Regions from separate parts of the Streptomyces sp. NPDC033221 genome, predicted to be linked through region 4. Evidence: riboswitches for the same ligand, from Rfam matches in the RefSeq annotation. Region 4 holds a riboswitch; each other region holds the start of a gene.
What was found. A riboswitch is a leader RNA that binds a small molecule or an ion and turns the genes downstream of it on or off. The one in region 4 is predicted to bind cobalamin.

Region 1 (4,427 bases), on a different contig from region 4:
GGGGGAGCCGAGGAAGAACGCGAAGACCAGCCGGATGACGATCACCAGCAGGCCGAGCTTGAGGAACGCGCCGTACGAACGGGCCCACGGTGCGTCCGTGCGGCGCGCCGCGACGACGTATCCGGCGACACCGATCAGCAGGGCCAGCAGCAGCGGATTGGTCGTCCGGGACGCCGCGGCGGCCAGGCCCAGCGCCCACAGCCACCAGGCGCCGGCGTGCAGCGCGGTGGAGCGGGTGGCGCGGGGGGCGCGGGCGCTCACCGGCGGCGCCGGCGGGCCTGCCACCCGGCCGCCGTGCCCAGGACGACCACGGCGGCGATGCCGGTGACCAGTCCGGCGGAGGGGCCGCCCGAGTCGTCCTCGTCCGCCTGCTCCTCGGAGTCCCCGGGCTGCCGCGAGGCGGAGGCCGAACCGGAACCGGATCCCGGCCCCGCTTTCTCCGCGCACCCTGCCTTCGGGTATCCGGCGATCGCGCACAGCAGCGCGTTCGCGTCGTACCGCAGCGGCTTCGCGACGGCGGCCAGCGCGTCACCGGCCGTGCCGTCCTCGGGCAGCGGTACGCACTCCGTGCGTACCGGCGGCGGGTTCTCCCCGGCCGCGGCCTCCGCCTTCGTGCCGAAGTCGAGGACCAGACCGACGCGCTTCCTGCCGTCCTGGGCAGGGGTCTTCCCGCAGATCGCGTCGAAGTCCGCGGCGTGACGCGGCTTGCCGGCCGCCGCCGCGTCGGAGCCGACGGTGAAGCGGAAGCCCGTCACGGCACCGTCCCGGGGGCGGCTGGTGGCCGGCCCTTCGGTCGCGTACGACCAGCCGCCGTCACCGGACGCGGGAGCGTTGGCGGCGGGGCCGTCCCAGAAGGACCAGTAGCGGTACTCCTGGGCCTGGGCGGGCGCCGCGCCCAGGCCCGTGACCGTACCGGCCAGGACCAGGGCGCCGAGGAGGCGGGCGGAGCGGGACCGCGGCGGACGCCGCATCGGGGGCCGCCGCATCAGGGGGCGCTGCATCAGAGGTCGTTCTTCTTCCGGCGGCCGCTGAGCAGGAAGCCGACGCCCACGCACGCGACGAACACGATGCCGAAGATCCACCACACGCCGGAGCCCTGCTCGTCCTTGTCCTGCGCGTCCTTCTCGGGCGCGGCGGACGGCGCGGAGCTGCCGGCGGGCTTGGGGCCGGTGGCGTTCAGCTGCGCGACCAGGTCGGCGCCGCCGAAGTGGCGCGGGTCGGCGCCCGCGGCGTGCGCGGCGAGCACCAGCTGCGCGTACGCGGCCGGGCCGGCCTCCTTGGCCCAGTTCGCGGAGTTCTTCTCCAGCCACTGCAGCGGCTTCCGCGCGGCGGCACCGTGCCCGCCGGCGGCGAGCGCCACGACGGTGTCGGCGGTGTTGCCGACGTCGGGCTGGTCCCCGGCGCCGGGCATCGCGGACTTCAGGTGCTGGCCGCTCGCGTCGAGCACCGAGACCAGGTAGGCGGCGCCGCCCTCGGCGGCCTGCTTCGGGTCGCGCCCGGCGTCCTTGTCCTCGGCGCAGCCGAGCGGCTTGACCGGCTTGTCGGCGGTCTTGCCCGCCGGGTCCACCACGAACCCGTCACCCAGCCCGCCGAGCACGGCGGCGGCCGTGGCGTCCGCGTTCGGGGCCAGCGCGCCGTCCTTGGGCTGGAAGGCGAACGCGCCGCGCTCCCCTTCCTTCGCAGCGCAGCCGAGCTGGAAGGCGACCAGCGCGTCGTACGGGGACTTGCCGCCCTTCTGCACGGATTCCGGCTTCTGGCCCGCCGCCTTGAGCGCGCCGATCACCACGGAGGTGGAGTTGGCGTCGCTGGGGGAGCCGGCCATCGACGGCCAGCCGCCGTCGTCGTTCTGCACCGACTTCAGCCACTTCACGGCCTTCTGTACGACGTCGTCGTGCCCGCCGAGCGCGGCCAGCGCCTGTACCGCGGCACCCGTCTGGTTGGTGTCCCGCATCGTCTTCTCGTCACACGCCTTGGCCGGGTCGGCGCGGTAGGCACCGAAGGCGCCGTCGGAGCACTGCTGCCCGGCGAGCCAGTCGACGCCCGTCACCGAGGGGCGCACGCCCACGGTGCGCTGCGCGAGGAGGGCCAGCGACTGCCGCCACACGCCGTCGTACTGCGGGTCCTTGGTGCCGTACAGCCCGTCGGGCAGCTTCGACGCCTTGGCGGCCGGCGCGGGGGAGTCGGCGGCCGCCACGGGGGCACCGGCCGCGCACAGCACGGCGGCCCCGGCCAGCGCCGCGGCGGCGCGGCGCGCCAGGGCGGCGAAGGTGGGGGCCGTGGAAGCCGTGGGGGCCAGGGGAGCCCTGGGAGTCAGGGAAGCCTGGGAAGCCGTGGTGGCCATCGGGTCGGTGCCTCTCGGGTCGGTTCGCCGCGGTGGGTCTGCGGTGGGTCGGTGGCGCATGCTGCGGTGGGTGCGCAGCCGCACTCGGACGCCCCGCCGCCCGCCGATCGTGATCGGCCGCGGTGGCACCGGGCTCAGCTCCGCATACCTCGACGGTGCCGCGCACCGGTCGTCCGCGCGAGGAGGCGCGGCCTTGCGGTGGCGGGAGCCTTGGTCGTGCCCCAGCGGGTGCTCCGGCTCATCGGGCGTACGGAACCCGGTGCGGGCGGCCGGGCGCGGGACCTGCCGGAGGTCCCGGCGGCGGCCGGTGTGCCGGTGCCGTACGTCCCGATTCACGGTTGCGGGTCAGCGCCGGATTTCCACCGGCTTCCCCCGTTCGGGCACAAGATGAAATTGTCTCGCACACCTTAACCGGCGGGTAGGGGGAGCCCCGGGCACGGGCTGCCCGGGGCTCCCGTCAGCCCCTCACACCGCCCGGTACCTGACCGGCTCCGCCCCCGACGTCCCCGAGGACCCCGGCACCGCCTCCGCCAGCCCCAGCCGGACCAGCCGCCGCAGATGCGCCTCCGCCTCCGAGACCGCGATGGTCCGCGACCCGTACGGAATCCGCTCCCACGGCCGGTTCCACTCCATGGCCTCGGCGAGCTGCCACGGTGTGCGGGGTACGGCGAGCAGCGCGCGCAGCCCGGCGAGCCGCTCCTCGTGGTGGGCGAGCAGCTCGCGTACCCGGCCCGCCGCGTCCGTGAAGGCGTGCTGGTGGGCGGGGAGCACTTCGGCGGGCGCGAGCCGGGCGACGCGTTCCAGGGAGGCCAGATAGTCACCGAGGGGATCGCCGGGCGTGGCCGCTCCCGATGCCCCTCCCGACGCCTCGTCCGGGTCCTCGTACAGCCCGATGTGCGGGCTGATGCCCGGCAGCAGGTGGTCGCCGGAGAAGAGCCGGCCGTGGCCGGGCCGCCGCGCCGGATGCTCCTCCTCCAGGTGCAGGCACACATGGCCGGGCGTGTGACCGGGTGTCCAGACGGCGCGCAGCCGGCGGCCCGGCAGGTCGAGGAGCGCGCCGGGGGCGATCTCGCGGTCGGGCAGCGCGGCCCGCTGCCCGGGGAGGTCGCGTACCTGACCCTTGGCGCGCGCCCGGCGCAGGGGTGCCAGGTGGCTGTCGGGTGCGCCGGCCGCGGTCAGCTTGGCGATCAGGTAATCCAGCCACCGGCCGGGTTCGGCCTCCCGGGTGCGGCGTACGACGGCGGTGTCCGCCGCGTGCATGGCGATCCACGCGCCGGACGCCTCCCGCACGCGGGCGGAGAGACCGTGGTGGTCGGGGTGGTGGTGCGTGATGAGGACGCCGTACAGGTCGGTGACCTCGAAGCCGCAGGCGGTGATTCCGGCGGTCAGGGTGTCCCAGGCGTCCGGGTCGTCCCACCCGGTGTCCACGAGGACCGGTCCGCTGCCGGTCTCCAGGAGGTGGACGAGGGTGTGGCCGAGCGGGTTGTCCGGTATGGGGACGGCGATCGACCACACGCCGCCCCGGTGGTCGGTCACCCGGGGCCCGCCCTCCGCCGTCCCGGTCCGGGCTGCTGCCGTCATCCGCCGCACCTCCGCTTCCGCGCGGACGGGCCGCGCCCCCCGTGCCGGGCATTGCCCAGCATAACTAGAACTGGTATCAGTCCTGATGCGGCGTCAGAAACTTTTCGCACGGCCCCCGTACGTGAGCACCCACCGGTCGACCCGCAGGAGGCGGCAGCCATGAGCGCACTCGTCGAGTACGGACAGCTCTACATAGGCGGCGAGTTCGCCGACCCGGCCGGCGGCGGCACCATCGAGGTGGTCTCGCCGCACACCGAGCAGGTCATCGGCCGGGTGCCGCACGCCTCGCGGACCGATGTGGACCGGGCCGTCTCCGCCGCCCGGGCCTCCTTCGGCTCCGGGGCGTGGGCGGATGCGCCGCTCGCCGAGCGGATCGCGGTGGTCACCCGTATCAAGGACGCCTTCGCCGTACGGAGCGAGGAGATCGCCGGGGTCATCAGCGCCGAGAACGGCACCCCGTACACCTCCGGCGTGATGGTGCAGGCGCTGGCCGCGATGATGGCGT
Region 2 (4,427 bases), on a different contig from region 4:
GGGGCGGCCGTCCCGTACAGCCGAACGGGTCGGGTATCGGCCGTGGGCGACAGAGACGGGGGCGGGGACGGCAAGACTGTCACCGGGCCGGCTGCCGGGGACGGCGCCGGCCGGGTGACGACCGGTCGCCACAACCGTCGACTGTCGAGGAACAGGGGCCGAATGGGCGGGAGTACGGGCAGGAGTGCGGACGGGAGCGCAGGTAGGGATGTGGGTAGGGGTGCAGGCAGGGCTGTAGGCAGGGGGGCTGGCCGGCGGGCGGGGTGGTACGCGGTACGGGCGGTGGTGGCGGTGCTGGTCCTGGCGGGGCTCACGGTGGGCGGTGCCGCCGTCGCGACGCCTCCGGGCGAGCGCCCCGGGCTGCCGGACGCCGCGTACTCCGCGCTCTCGGCACATAGGGCACTACCGGCGCACCCGGCCCTGACGTCACCCGCTGCCCCGGCCGCACGCACGCTCCGGGCGCCGGGCTTCGCCCACCTTCCCCGTAACGTCGAAGCGACCAGGGCGGCCGTCATCCGGCTGGTCAACCGTGAGCGGCGGAAGGCCGGCTGCCGTCCCGTACGGGCGCACCGTACGGTCACCGAGGCCGCGCAGCGGCACAGCGACCACATGGCCCGCGAGGGCTCACTCTCGCACCGGGAGCGCGGCGGCTCGGGGCCCGGCAGCCGGCTCTCGGCCGTCGGTTACGACTGGCGCCGCGCGGGCGAGGACATCGCGCGCGGCCAGCGTGGGGCCACGGAGGTCGTCCGGGCGTGGATGCGCAGCCCGGAGCACCGGGTGGTGCTGGCCGACTGCGCGTTCCGGCACGCGGGGGTGGGCATCAACAACGGCACCGACGACCGCGGCCCTTGGTGGACGCTGCTGCTGGCCCGGCCCGCCTGAGCGGCACGACCAGCCGACCGGACTGCGATACGTACGGCTCCGGGTACGGGTGACGAGGTACGGGTGACGAGGTACGGGGGGCGAGGCACGGGCTCCGGGGAACGCGATGCGCAATGCGCGACACGGAGATTCCCCGCACCCCAGAGCCCCGCCAGCCCCCCACCTCACCCCGCCGACGAAACAGCACCCCCGCCCGCCGCACGCGAAGCGGCCCCCGCCCGTACCCCCGCAGCCCGCTCCGCCAGTTCGCCGAAGAGCAGCCCGAAGGCGGTCCACATGGCGAGCTGGATGCCGAGGGCGGAGAGCCGGAACTTCCACAGCAGCAGGGCGGGGAAGTCCGCCGGGAGTTCGTTGACGGCCGGCAGGAACGCGTAGGCGAGACCGACGGCCACGGCGAAGGCGGTCAGGGCGGCGACCGTCGCGTACCAGTTGCCCAGGCGGGGCGCGAGCCGCTTGCCGAGGATGACCGCGGCGACGGTCAGTAGCACGCTGAGGGCGATCATCAGGAAGTACAGCGTGGTGCGTTTGCCGATGGAGTCGGGGTCGCCGACGGACGGCGGGTTGGCCGGGTACTTCAGGAACGGTACGAGGTAGACGGCGGCGAACACGGCGCCGGCGAGCAGCAGGGCGGTGGCGCGCGGGCCGAAGCGGCCGGCGCGCCCGAGCACGAAGCAGTAGGCCAGGGCGGCGATCCCGCCCAGCGCGACGCCGTACACCAGGACGCCGGTGGCCAGGCCGGCGGTGGACTGCACCGTGCGGCTGACGACCTCGGCCTCGTGTTCGTGGGCGTGCGCGTCCTCGAACGCGATGGCGGCGTCGACCTGCGGTTCGCCCAGGAGGTAGGCGACGAGCAGGGCGAGCAGGCCGGCGGCGAGGCCGGCCAGCATGCCGCGCACCAGGAGGGATCTGACGGTGGCGGAGTTCATGTGCGGATTCCCCCGGTCAGTGGCAGGGGAAGCCGAGCAGGTGGCGTCCGTCGTGGACCCACTCGTGCACGTCGGTGCCGGAGAGGAGGGAGGTGGCGCCCTGTTCGGCACCGACGAAGTAGAGCAGGACGAGCATGAGGATGCCGCCGAAGACCGCCCACGGCAGGACCGTCCTGATCGGCAGCGTGACGGGTGCGGCGGACGGGATGGCCGGGGCTGATGCGGCGGGGCCGGTGGTCGGCGGTACGGCGGACTGGGCCATGGCGGAACCTCCTGGGGGAACTCGCGTCCCGGTCGGTGGGAGTCGTAACGACAGGACGGGTCTGGCTCACCCGTCGGTCCCGTACTCCGTACGGGCCCGGTCCGGGCTCACAGTGGCGCGACCGCGCCGGGATTCCACCGGCTTCCGTCATGTCATCGTCAATATCATCGGGAACGTACCGCGTGGCGGCGGCGGGGAAAAGGCCCCGCGGGCGGGCGAGCGGATGCACGGCGGCGGTCGCGCGCCCCTCTGTTGCCCTTGTGCGCCATCAGGTTTTCCGCGACGGAAGAGGTGCCCATGACAACTCGGGTGATGTTGCTCTCACCCTCCTTCGACGACGCCCTGCGCACGGTGCGCTTCCCGGCCGACGAACCGCTGACGCCGGACGGGCTGCGCCGGGCCCGCGCCGTACGCGCCGCGGCCGCCGCCCTGCCCGCCGACCGAGCCCTGACCTCCCCTTCCGCGCGCTGCAGGGAGACGGCCGAGGCGCTCGGCCTGCGGGCGGTCCCGGACGCGGGCGCGGCGGGCTGCGCGATGGGCCGCTGGCGGGGCCTGGCCCTGGAGGACGTGCTGGCCGCCGAGCCCGCGGCAGTCGGGGCCTGGCTGTCCGACGCGGACAGCGCGCCGCACGGCGGCGAGACGCTGGCGCAGCTGCTGGGCCGGGTGGCGGACTGGCTGGCGGGCCTCGCGGCTGAGGGCGGCCGGGTCGTGGCCGTAGTGGAGCCGGACGTCGTACGTGCGTCCGTGGTGTGTGCGCTGGGGGCCCCGCCCTCGTCCTTCTGGCGGGTGGACGTACCGCCGCTGGCCGTGACGGTGCTGAGCGGGCGGGACAGGCGGTGGAACGTCCGGATGGCGGCGGAACTCGGGCAGGGGGCGGCGCCCCAGGCGCCCCAGGCGCCCTAAGGGAGCGCGCGCACCGCCGTATCCTGGACGGAAACGGTTATTGCACACGACTCGCAATAACGAATCCGGCGGGAACGAATCCGGCGGGAACCGGGTACCAGGAATCAGGAACGAAGGAGCGGTGCGGTGTCATCTCCAGGCTCTCCAGTGGTGCTGGGGATCGAGTCCTCCTGCGACGAGACCGGGGCAGGCCTCGTCCGGGACGGGCGGCTGCTCGGGCACGCGGTGGCGTCCAGCATGGACGAGCACGCGCGCTACGGCGGCGTCGTACCGGAGATCGCGGCCCGCGCGCACGTGCACTCCCTCACGCCCGTCGTCCGCCGCGCCCTCGACGAGGCGAACCTGACCAAGGCCGACATCGGCGCGGTGGCCGTGACCACCGGCCCCGGCCTGTCGGGCGCCCTCCAGGTCGGCCTGGCCGGTGCCAAGGGCCTGGCGTACGGGCTGGGCGTGCCGCTGTACGGCGTGCACCACCTCGCCGGGCACGTCGCCGCCGACACCCTGGAGCACGGCCCGCTGCCCGACCCCTGCATGGTGCTGATCGTGTCCGGCGGGCACACGTCCCTCCTCCTCGTACGGGACCTGGCACGCGACCCGATCGTGCACCTCGGCGACACCCTCGACGACGCGGCCGGGGAGTGCTTCGACAAGGTCGCGCGGGTCTTCGGCCTGCCGTACCCGGGCGGTCCCGCGATCGACCGGGCCGCGCGCGAGGGCGACCCGAAGGCCGTCGCGTTCCCGCGTCCGCTGACCGGGCCGCGCGACGACCCGTACGGCTTCTCCTTCTCCGGCCTCAAGACGGCCGCCGCGCGCTGGGCCGAACGGCACACCGGCGGCGAACTGCCCGTGGCGGACGGCGCGGCCTCCCTCCAGGAGGCGGTGGCCGACGTGCTGACCCGCAAGGCCGTCGCGGCCTGCAAGGAGCACGGCGTGGGCACGCTGGTGGTGGTGGGCGGCGTGGCCGCCAACTCGCGCGTACGGTCCCTCGCCGAGGAGCGCTGCCAGAAGGCAGGCATCACACTGCGGGTACCGCCCCTACGGCTGTGCACGGACAACGGCGCGATGATCGCCGCCGTCGGTGACCTGCTCGTACGGGCGGGCGCCGAGCCGGCTCCGCTGGACCTCTCGATCGACCCGTCGGCGCCGCTGGAGTACGCGGCCCTGCACCCGGTCGCCAGGGCGGCCGCCAGGGCGGCGAAGGCCGCCGCGTAACGGCCGCCGCACCCTCCCCCTCCTCCTACCCGACCGCCCGGAGCCCCCTTTGCGTACCGCCGAGATCCGCACCCGCTTCCTCGACTTCTTCGCCGAACGCGGCCACACCGTCGTCCCCAGCGCGCCGCTGCCGACGCCGGACCCGACGCTGCTGTTCGTCAACGCGGGCATGGTGCCCTTCAAGCCGTACCTGACCGGCGAGGTGGCGGCGCCCTGGCCGCGGGCGACCAGCGTGCAGAAGT
Region 3 (4,427 bases), on a different contig from region 4:
GTCGCTCTCCAGGGAGCCGTGCCAGTGGGTGCCCCAGACCGCGCCGGACCGGCAGCCTTCCAGGAAGGGCTCCCCGCCGGTGACCTCGGCGACGCCGTGGTGGATCTCGTAGCCCTCGACCGGCTCGCCCAGCGCCTCGCCGGCCGGCCGGGCCAGGGTCTTTTCCGCCGCGAACCGTACGCGTACGGGCAGCAGGCCCAGCCCGTCCACGGTCCCGGCCTTGGACTCGACCTCGTCCTCGATCTGTTCGCCCAGCATCTGGAAGCCGCCGCAGATGCCGAGCACCGGGCGCCCTTCTGCGGCCCGCCGCCGGACCGCGTCCGCGATGCCGCGCTCGCGCAGCCACTGGAGCGCGCGGACGGTGCCGCGGGTGCCGGGCAGGACGACGAGGTCGGCGTCGGCCAGTTCCTCGGGGCGGTCCACGAAGCGCACCACGACGCCCGGTTCGGCGGCCAGCGCGTCCACGTCCGTGAAGTTCGACATCAGCGGTACGGCGGCCACCGCGACCCGCAGCACGTCGGCGCCGTGCGGCGGCGCGACGACACTCTCGCGGACCGCGCCGCGCAGCGACACCCGCAGCCCGTCCTCCTCGTCGATGCCCAGGCCGTGCGTGAACGGCAGCACCCCGAGCGTGGGCCGCCCGGTCAGCTCCTTCAGCATCTCCAGGCCCGGCTCCAGCAGCGTCACATCGCCCCGGAACTTGTTGACGAGATAGCCCGCGACCAGCGCCTGGTCCTCCGGGGACAGCAGCGCCGTGGTGCCGAAGAAGGAGGCGAACACCCCGCCCCGGTCGATGTCGCCGACCACCAGGGCCGGTATCCGCGCGGCCCGCGCGATGCCCATGTTCACGATGTCGGTACGCCGCAGGTTGATCTCCGCGGGGCTGCCCGCGCCCTCGCAGATCACCGCGTCGTGCGTCCGCCGCAGCTCTTGGAGGCAGTCCGTGACCGTACCGAGCAACTGCTCCTGGCGGCCCGCGTGGTAGCCGCGCGCGCTCAGCTCGCCCACCGGCTTGCCCATCAGCACGACCTGGCTGCTGCGGTCACTGCCCGGCTTCAGCAGCACCGGATTCATCAGCGCGCTCGGCTCGACGCGCGCCGCCGCGGCCTGCATGGCCTGCGCCCGTCCGATCTCCGCGCCCTCGCGCGTCACGAACGAGTTCAGCGACATGTTCTGAGCCTTGAAGGGCGCTACCTTGACGCCCTTACGGGCCAGCCAGCGGCAGATGCCCGCCGTCACCACACTCTTGCCCGCGTCGGACGTGGTGCCCGCCACCAGCAGCCCGCCGCCCAGCGGTGCTCGACCCGGTCCGTTCACGTGGCACTCCTCGCCGTCCGCACGTTGCTGCTCACTTGACCCTCCCGGCCGTACGGGCCCGCCGTACCGCCCCGGCCCCACCGGAACGGCGTACCGCCCCGACGGCCAGCCGGCCCGCGACCGTGGCCGCCAGGGCCAGCGCGCCCACCCGGCGCGACAGTGTCACGGCCCGCTCGATGTCCGGCACCGCGACGGGCCGCCCGGCGGCGCCGTTGAGCACCGGCCGGTGTTCGACCCGCCCGCCGTACGCCAGCGTGCCGCCCAGCCGTACACCCAGCGCCCCGGCGAACGCGGCCTCCACCGGACCCGCGTTCGGGCTCGGGTGCGACGGGCCGTCCTGCCGCCAGGCGCGCAGCGCGCCCCGCCGGTCCGGCCCGGCCAGCACCGCCAGCGTGGCGGTCAGCCGCGAGCCGGGGAAGCCGGCCACGTCGTCGAGCCGGGCCGAAGCCCACCCGAAACGGCGATAGCGCGGCGACTTGTGCCCCACCATCGCGTCCAGCGTGTTGACGGCACGGAAGGCCAGCAGCCCCGGCACCCCGGCGACCGCGCCCCACACGAGGGCGCCGACCACCGCGTCCGAGGTGTTCTCGGCGACGGACTCGACCACCGCGCGCGCCATCTGCTGCCCGTCCAGGGCCTGCGGATCGCGGCCGCACAGGTGCGGCAGCCGCTCGCGCGCCACGTCGAGGTCGCCCGCAGCGAGCGCGCCGCCGACGGCCCGCGCCTCGCGGCCCAGCGAGGTGCCGCCCAGGACGGCCCAGGTGGCGGCGGCGGTCAGCGCGACGGAGGCGGGGAAGGCGGCGGGGGAGCGGCGCACGGCGCGGTCCAGCAGCGCGGCGCCGGCGGCGGTACCGCCCGCGAGCAGCGCGGTGTGCAGGGCGCCGCGCCCGCGGTGGTCGCGCCACAGGCGGCGTTCCACGGCGGCCGCGGCCCGCCCGAAGGCGGCCACGGGGTGACCGCGCCGGGGATCGCCCACGGCCAGGTCGCCGAGGAAGCCGAGGGCCGCGCCGCACGCGTAGCCGGCGTGTTCGGCACGCATCGGATCAGACCGCCGTCGTGCCTCGGAGGGGCAGTACGCGGGAAGGTCCGGAAGATCTCGAACTGCGGCCGGGCATGGCGGTGGGTCCTCACTCAGGGTCCGCGCCCTGGTTCGACGGATACGGCGACGAGAGTCTCCTGGCTCCCCGGATCGGCGCTTCCCCCGGCCTTCCAGTCCGTACGGAATCGTGCGTCGCGGGACGCGGACCGTGGCCCTTGGTGGAGGGGCGCTCCCCGGTGACAGTGGCGGGACCGCGCCGGATTCTCACCGGACTTCCTCATCTGTCGCCGAATGGCTCCGGCAGTCCACCACGCTCCGCGAAGCCCGTCAACTCGCGCTTGACCTGCGGCGCGGGCCCGCGCCGGCGCCTGTGTCCAAGGACACAGGAGCGCGGTGCCCGGGACGCGGCGAAGGGCGCCCGGCGGCCGTGGCGGGGATGCCACGGCCACCGGACGCCCCGGGTGCCGTCCCGACGGGTCAGGCGGCGACGATCAGATAGATGCCGTACGCCACGGCCGCCGCGCACAGCGCGAAGCAGACGTACGCCCCGGTCCGCGCCACAGTGCCGCCGGTGGTCGGCGCGCCCTCCGTCTGCGGTTTGCGGGACGTGCCGACGATGCCGAGGGTGAACAGGCCCACGATCCCGACCGTCACGAACAGCGTGACGCCGAAGACCTGGCCGAGAGCCGCCCAGTCGATGCTCATGGTGTTCTCGTTCCTTCGTGGGAGCCGTACGGCCGGATCAGCCGGCGGCCGAGCCGGCCTTGGCGCGGCGCTGGGCGTGCGGCTCGTGCGGGTGGGCGGCCACCGGATCGGCGATCACCGGGGTGCCGCCGACCGGGTCGGCGAGCGGCGCTTCGGCCATCACCGGCGCGGGGACCGTGACGACGGCCGTCGCGGGTACGGACACGACCGGGCCCGCGGGCGGCGGCGAGACCGCCTGCAGGGCCGCGGTGACGACCCCCGCGGGCTCCGCGGCCGGACCCTCGTTGACGTTGGTGTGGTCCACCGGCTTGCGGCGGGACGCCACCCAGATCGCGCCGCAGACGGCGAGCGCCAGGACGGCGACGGTCGCGATGCCCCAGTCGCCCTGGTCGGCCAGGAGCGCGGCGCCCGCCGCGACCAGACCGGCGGCCGGCAGTGTCAGGCCCCAGGCGGCGGCCATCCGGCCCGCCGTGGACCAGCGCACCACGCCGCCCTTGCGGCCCAGACCGGAGCCCATGACCGCGCCGGAGCAGACCTGGGTGGTGGAGAGTGCGAAGCCGAGGTGGGAGGAGGCCAGGATGGTGGCCGCCGCGCCGGTCTGGGCGGCGAAGCCCTGCGGCGGCTGGATGTCGGTGATGCCCTTGCCCATCGTGCGGATGATCCGCCAGCCGCCCAGGTACGTGCCGAGCGCGATGGCCACACCGGCCGAGGCGATGACCCACAGCGGCGGGTCCGCGTGCGGGGCGACGACGCCGCCGGTGATCAGCGCGAGGGTGATCACGCCCATCGTCTTCTGGGCGTCGTTGGTGCCGTGGGCCAGGGAGACCAGCGCGGCCGAGGCGATCTGCCCGGCGCGGTAGCCCTTGGCGGTGTCCTCCTCGGCGCGGTTGCGGGCCAGCCGGTAGGTCAGCCGGGTCGCGGCCATCGAGGCCAGACCGGCCACGATCGGGGCGGCGACGGCCGGGATGAGGACCTTCATGACCACGGCGCCGCCGTGCACGCCGCTCGCGCCGACGGACACCAGGGTCGCGCCGATCAGGCCGCCGAAGAGGGCGTGCGAGGAGCTGGAGGGGAGCCCGGCCAGCCAGGTGACCAGGTTCCAGACGATGGCGCCGACCAGTCCGGCGAAGATCACTTCTGGTCTGATGCCGGCGGTCTCGTCGATGATCCCGCCGGAGATGGTCTTGGCGACCTCCACCGACAGGAACGCGCCGACCAGGTTGAGGACCGCCGACATCGCCACCGCGATCTTGGGCTTGAGCGCCCCGGTGGAAATGGTGGTGGCCATGGCGTTGGCCGTGTCGTGGAAGCCGTTCGTAAAGTCGAACACCAAGGCCGTGACGATCACGATCCCGATGAGAAGCGT
Region 4 (4,427 bases):
TCTTCTCGTTGGCACCGAACGACAGCCCCGGATCGTCCCGCTCGACGACGAACGCCGAGATGCCGCCGGGCCCCTCCTCGCCGGTACGGGCCATCACCACGTACACCTGAGAGGCCCCGGCACCGGAGATGAACTGCTTCACGCCGGTCAGCACGTACGCGTCGCCGTCGCGCACCGCACGCGTGCGCAGCGCCGCCGCGTCCGATCCGGCACCCGGCTCGGTCAGGCAGTAGCTGCCCAGGTCGGCCATCGAGCACAGGCCCGGCAGCCAGCGGGTGCGCTGTGCGTCGTCGCCGTACCGGTCGATCATCCAGGCGACCATGTTGTGGATGGAGAGATAGCCCGCGATGGACGGGCAGGCGGTGGCCAGCACTTCGAAGACCAGCACGCCGTCCGCGCGGCTGAGCGCGGAGCCGCCGTGCTCCTCCCGTACGTAGATCCCGCCGAGCCCGAGCCCGGCGGCCTTGCGCAGCACGTCCACGGGGAAGTGCTTGTTTTGGTCCCAGGCCACGGCGTGCGGCGCGATGTGCTCCTGTGCGAAGTCCAGTGTCGTCTCGACGATGGCGAGCTGGTCCGCGGTGAGTGAGGTCAGCGAGGCAGCCGTGGTGGCGGTGGTCATGACGCTCATCGCGATCAGCCCATCGTCGGGATGGTGAAGCTCGCGCCCTCCTTGACCCCGGAGGGCCAGCGCGAGGTGACGGTCTTGGTACGGGTGTAGAAGCGGATCGCGTCCGGGCCGTGCTGGTTCAGGTCGCCGAAGCCGGACCGCTTCCAGCCGCCGAAGGTGTGGTACGCCACGGGCACCGGGATCGGCACGTTCACACCGATCATGCCGGTGTTCACCCGGCGGCTGAAGTCCCGCGCGGTGTCCCCGTCCCGGGTGAAGATGGCCACGCCGTTGCCGTACGGGTGCTCCGTGGGCAGCCGCAGCGCCTCCTCGTAGTCCGCCGCCCGTACCACCGACAGCACCGGGCCGAAGATCTCCTCCTGGTAGATCCGCATGTCCGGGGTGACCCGGTCGAAGAGCGACGCGCCCGCGAAGAAGCCGTTCTCGTGGCCGGGCAGCGTGAAGTCCCGCCCGTCGACGACCAGGTCGGCGCCTTCGGTGACGCCGAGGTCCACGTAGGCGCGGACCCGGCCCAGCGCGTCGCGGCTCACCAGCGGCCCGAAGTCGGCGTGCGGGTCGTCGGAGCGCCCGATGCGCAGCGTGCCGACCCGCTCCTTGAGCCGCGCCACCAGCGCGTCGGCGGTCTCCTCGCCCACCGGTACGGCGACCGAGATCGCCATGCAGCGCTCGCCCGCCGACCCGTACCCGGCGCCGAGCAGCGCGTCCACCACCTGGTCGAGGTCGGCGTCCGGCATCACGATCAGGTGGTTCTTGGCGCCGCCGAAGCACTGGGCGCGCTTGCCGTGCGCCGCGGCGGTCGCGTAGATGTGCGCGGCGACGGGCGTCGAGCCGACGAAGCCGAGCGCCTCGACGCGCGGGTCCTCCAGCAGCGTGTCCACCGACTCCTTGCCGCCGTGCACGACGTTGAGGATGCCCGGCGGCAGCCCCGCCTCCAGGAACAGTTCGGCCAGCCGCAGCGGCACCGAAGGAGCCCGCTCGGACGGCTTGAGGATGAACGCGTTCCCGCAGGCGATGGCCGGTGCGGCCTTCCACAGCGGGATCATCGCCGGGAAGTTGAACGGGGTGATCCCGGCCACCACCCCGATCGGACGGCGCAGCGAGTGCACGTCGATGCCGGTCCCGGCGTTGTCGGTGAACTCGCCCTTGAGCAGGTGCGGGATGCCGGCCGCGAACTCCACGACCTCCAGGCCGCGCTGGAGGTCGCCGTGCGCGTCCGGGACCGTCTTGCCGTGCTCGCTCGACAGCAGGCGGGCCAGCGCGTCCCGCTCACCCTCGACCAGGCGCAGGAAGGTGAGCAGCACGCGGGCGCGCCGCTGCGGGTTCCACTCGCCCCACTCCGGCTGGGCCGCCGCGGTGTCGGCGATCGCGGCCGTCGTCCCGGCCCGGTCCGCGAGCGGGACCCGGGCCTGCACGGTGCCGGTGTTGGGGTCGTACACATCGCCGTAGGCACCCGAGGTTCCCGGTACGTGCTCGCCGCCGATGAAGTGGGTCAGTTCTCGGACCATGAAAGGCCTGCTCTCGTCAGGTGAGATCCGGGGATGGCACGGCCGGGCACCCGGGCGGCGCGGATGGCGCGCGGACCGAGGGGCGGGGCCGTGGGACGCGAAAGGCGTGGAACCGTCAGCGCGCGGGCGGTGCCGCGGGCCGGGCCGGATCACCTGGGCTGTGGGTACGCACCGGTGCCATGCGTGTCTGCTCCATCCTCGTGGACAACACGGAACAACACCCACGGCCGGTATCCTGGCTCCCGGATCACCGCGCGCCGCCCGCCTTCCCGACCTCGCGCTCGTCAGTGGCGTGTTGCTCGGCGTCGCACTCCCCGGTCACAGTGGCGGGACCGCGCCGGTTTCGCACCGGCTTCCCTGCACCGCGGGCCTTCCTCACGAACATATAGTTGGACGTCCTAGTAAGTCCAGGGGGGTCAGGGGTGTAAGGGGGCGGAGTTCGGGGCCGTGCCTGGCGGCCGGGCCCGGAAATCCGGCGCGTAGGGTGGCGTCCGGGATCGCCGGGAGGGATGTACGGACATGAGCTTCACTCGGACGCTGCGTGCGGTGGGCGGCGCGGCGCTGGCGGGAGCGCTGCTCCTCGGTGCCGCGCCGGTCGCCGGGGCGGACCAGGCACGGGATGCCCGAGCGGCAATGACCCGGAACGTCGCCGCCGGCCCGGAGTACGCCCCCCTTGAGACGCCGCCCGAGGGCCAGGGGAAGGAGCAGCCGACCCCGAGCGCCGAGACCCGGGCCCGCTGGCAGCGGGAGGAAGACAACAGCAACTACCGCGCGGCCCTCGGCATCGTGGCCTTCTCGCTCATCGTCCTGCTGGTCGTCGGCGGGATCGTGGCGATCCTGCTGGTGCGGAAGCGGAAGAAGCGCAACGGTCCGCCGCCTGGCGGCTGCCCCGGCGCACCCGTCCCCTATCAGCAGCCCGGCCCTTACGCGCAGTTCGGTGCGCCGGGTGGTTACCCGCCGCAGCCGGGCCCGTATCAGCAGCCCGGTCCACACCAGCAGCCCGGTACGCCGAGCGGCTACCCGCAGGTTCCCCCGCAGCAGTAGCGGAGGGGCGGGAGGGCGTACGGCTACGGCGTCTCCCGCACCGGATACGGCACGAACGTGCTGCTGTTCTCGTCGATCGCCAGCGGCCGGCCGAGCGGCGGTACGGCGCGCTGCGGGCACTCCAGCCGTTCGCAGACCCGGCAGCCCATGCCGATGGGGGTGGCGGCCGCGGCGTTGTCCAGGTCGAGGCCGTCGGAATAGACCAGCCGGGACGCATGCCTGATCTCGCAGCCCAGGCCGATCGCGAAGGTCTTGCCGGGGTCGCCCCAGCCGCCGCGGTGCCGAGTGACCGTGCGGGCCGTCCACAGGTAGCGGCGGCCGTCCGGCATCGCCGCGATCTGCACATGGATGCGGCTGGGGGCGGTGAACGCCTCGTAGACGTTCCACAGCGGGCAGGTGCCGCCGGCCCGGGAGAAGTGGAAGCCGGTGGCGGACTGCCGCTTGGACATGTTGCCGGCCCGGTCGACGCGTACGAACGAGAACGGCACCCCGCGCCGGCGCGGGCGTTGCAGGGTGCTCAGCCGGTGGCACACCGTCTCGTACCCGAGGCCGAAGCGGTCGGTCAGCCGCTCGATGTCGTACCGCAGCTCCTCGGCGGCGGCGTGGAACGGGCCGTACGGCAGCACCAGCGCCGCCGCGAAGTAGTTGGCGACGCCGATCCGGGCCAGCGACCAGGCCGTCGAGCCCTCCTCGAAATCCTCCGACGCGGGCCGGGACAGTTCGTCGCCGGCCTCCAGCAGCGCCAGCTGGGTGGCCATGCGGAAGGCCCGCTGCCCGGGCCGCAGCCCCGTCGACAGGCGCAGCACCCGGGCGGACGGATCGTAGTGGTGCAGCGGCCCGTCGGGCGTGTCGACGAGGCGGACGCCGTGCCGCCCGGTGAGCCGGGCGGCCAGGGCGCGCCCCACCTCGCCGGGGCGGATGCCCAGTTCGGCGGCGAGTTCCTCGGCGGCGGTGTCGGCCTCGTGCAGATAGTTCTGCCGCCGGTAGAAGAACTCGCGGATCTCTTCGTGCGGTGAGAGCGGTACGGCCGGGTCGGTGCTGCCGCCGTCCCGGCCCTCCGCCACTTCCGCCAGCCGCTCGGTCAGCGCCTGGTTGCGCCGGCCCAGGCCGAGCAGGACGGAGGCCACCGCGGGCTGCCGGGAGGCGAGTTCGGACAGATCGGTGGGGGAGACCCGGCCGGCCGCCAGCTCGTCGGCCAGGGCCTCGCGCAGGTCGGCCAGCACCCGGCTGGTGTCTCGCTCGGAGAAGAA

Region 1: linked by a shared signal. The riboswitch ahead of ACZ53K_RS21360 (prenyltransferase/squalene oxidase repeat-containing protein) and the one ahead of ACZ53K_RS30385 (CoA-acylating methylmalonate-semialdehyde dehydrogenase) in region 4 are both predicted to bind cobalamin.
Region 2: linked by a shared signal. The riboswitch ahead of ACZ53K_RS15550 (CbtB domain-containing protein) and the one ahead of ACZ53K_RS30385 (CoA-acylating methylmalonate-semialdehyde dehydrogenase) in region 4 are both predicted to bind cobalamin.
Region 3: linked by a shared signal. The riboswitch ahead of ACZ53K_RS03785 (cobalamin biosynthesis protein) and the one ahead of ACZ53K_RS30385 (CoA-acylating methylmalonate-semialdehyde dehydrogenase) in region 4 are both predicted to bind cobalamin.

What each region holds. Positions count from the first base shown of each region.
Region 1 covers NZ_JBVIQN010000015.1:149,605-154,031, forward strand. Annotated here, with positions in the region: gene ACZ53K_RS21350 (CbiQ family ECF transporter T component) at 1-285, opposite strand, end outside; gene ACZ53K_RS21355 (SCO2322 family protein) at 258-1,001, opposite strand; gene ACZ53K_RS21360 (prenyltransferase/squalene oxidase repeat-containing protein) at 1,001-2,341, opposite strand; cobalamin riboswitch at 2,627-2,766, opposite strand; gene ACZ53K_RS21365 (MBL fold metallo-hydrolase) at 2,807-3,922, opposite strand; gene ACZ53K_RS21370 (aldehyde dehydrogenase) at 4,082-4,427, shown strand, end outside.
Region 2 covers NZ_JBVIQN010000010.1:55,370-59,796, reverse strand. Annotated here, with positions in the region: gene ACZ53K_RS15560 (CAP domain-containing protein) at 283-882, shown strand; gene ACZ53K_RS15555 (CbtA family protein) at 1,047-1,808, opposite strand; gene ACZ53K_RS15550 (CbtB domain-containing protein) at 1,825-2,070, opposite strand; cobalamin riboswitch at 2,108-2,257, opposite strand; gene ACZ53K_RS15545 (histidine phosphatase family protein) at 2,383-2,973, shown strand; gene tsaD (tRNA (adenosine(37)-N6)-threonylcarbamoyltransferase complex transferase subunit TsaD) at 3,121-4,185, shown strand; gene alaS (alanine--tRNA ligase) at 4,235-4,427, shown strand, end outside.
Region 3 covers NZ_JBVIQN010000002.1:387,439-391,865, forward strand. Annotated here, with positions in the region: gene ACZ53K_RS03780 (cobyric acid synthase) at 1-1,293, opposite strand, end outside; gene ACZ53K_RS03785 (cobalamin biosynthesis protein) at 1,349-2,356, opposite strand; cobalamin riboswitch at 2,488-2,634, opposite strand; gene ACZ53K_RS03790 (hypothetical protein) at 2,834-3,061, opposite strand; gene ACZ53K_RS03795 (inorganic phosphate transporter) at 3,099-4,427, opposite strand, start outside.
Region 4 covers NZ_JBVIQN010000028.1:116,808-121,234, forward strand. Annotated here, with positions in the region: gene ACZ53K_RS30380 (acyl-CoA dehydrogenase family protein) at 1-628, opposite strand, end outside; gene ACZ53K_RS30385 (CoA-acylating methylmalonate-semialdehyde dehydrogenase) at 634-2,133, opposite strand; cobalamin riboswitch at 2,342-2,515, opposite strand; gene ACZ53K_RS30390 (hypothetical protein) at 2,653-3,177, shown strand; gene ACZ53K_RS30395 (short-chain fatty acyl-CoA regulator family protein) at 3,201-4,427, opposite strand, start outside.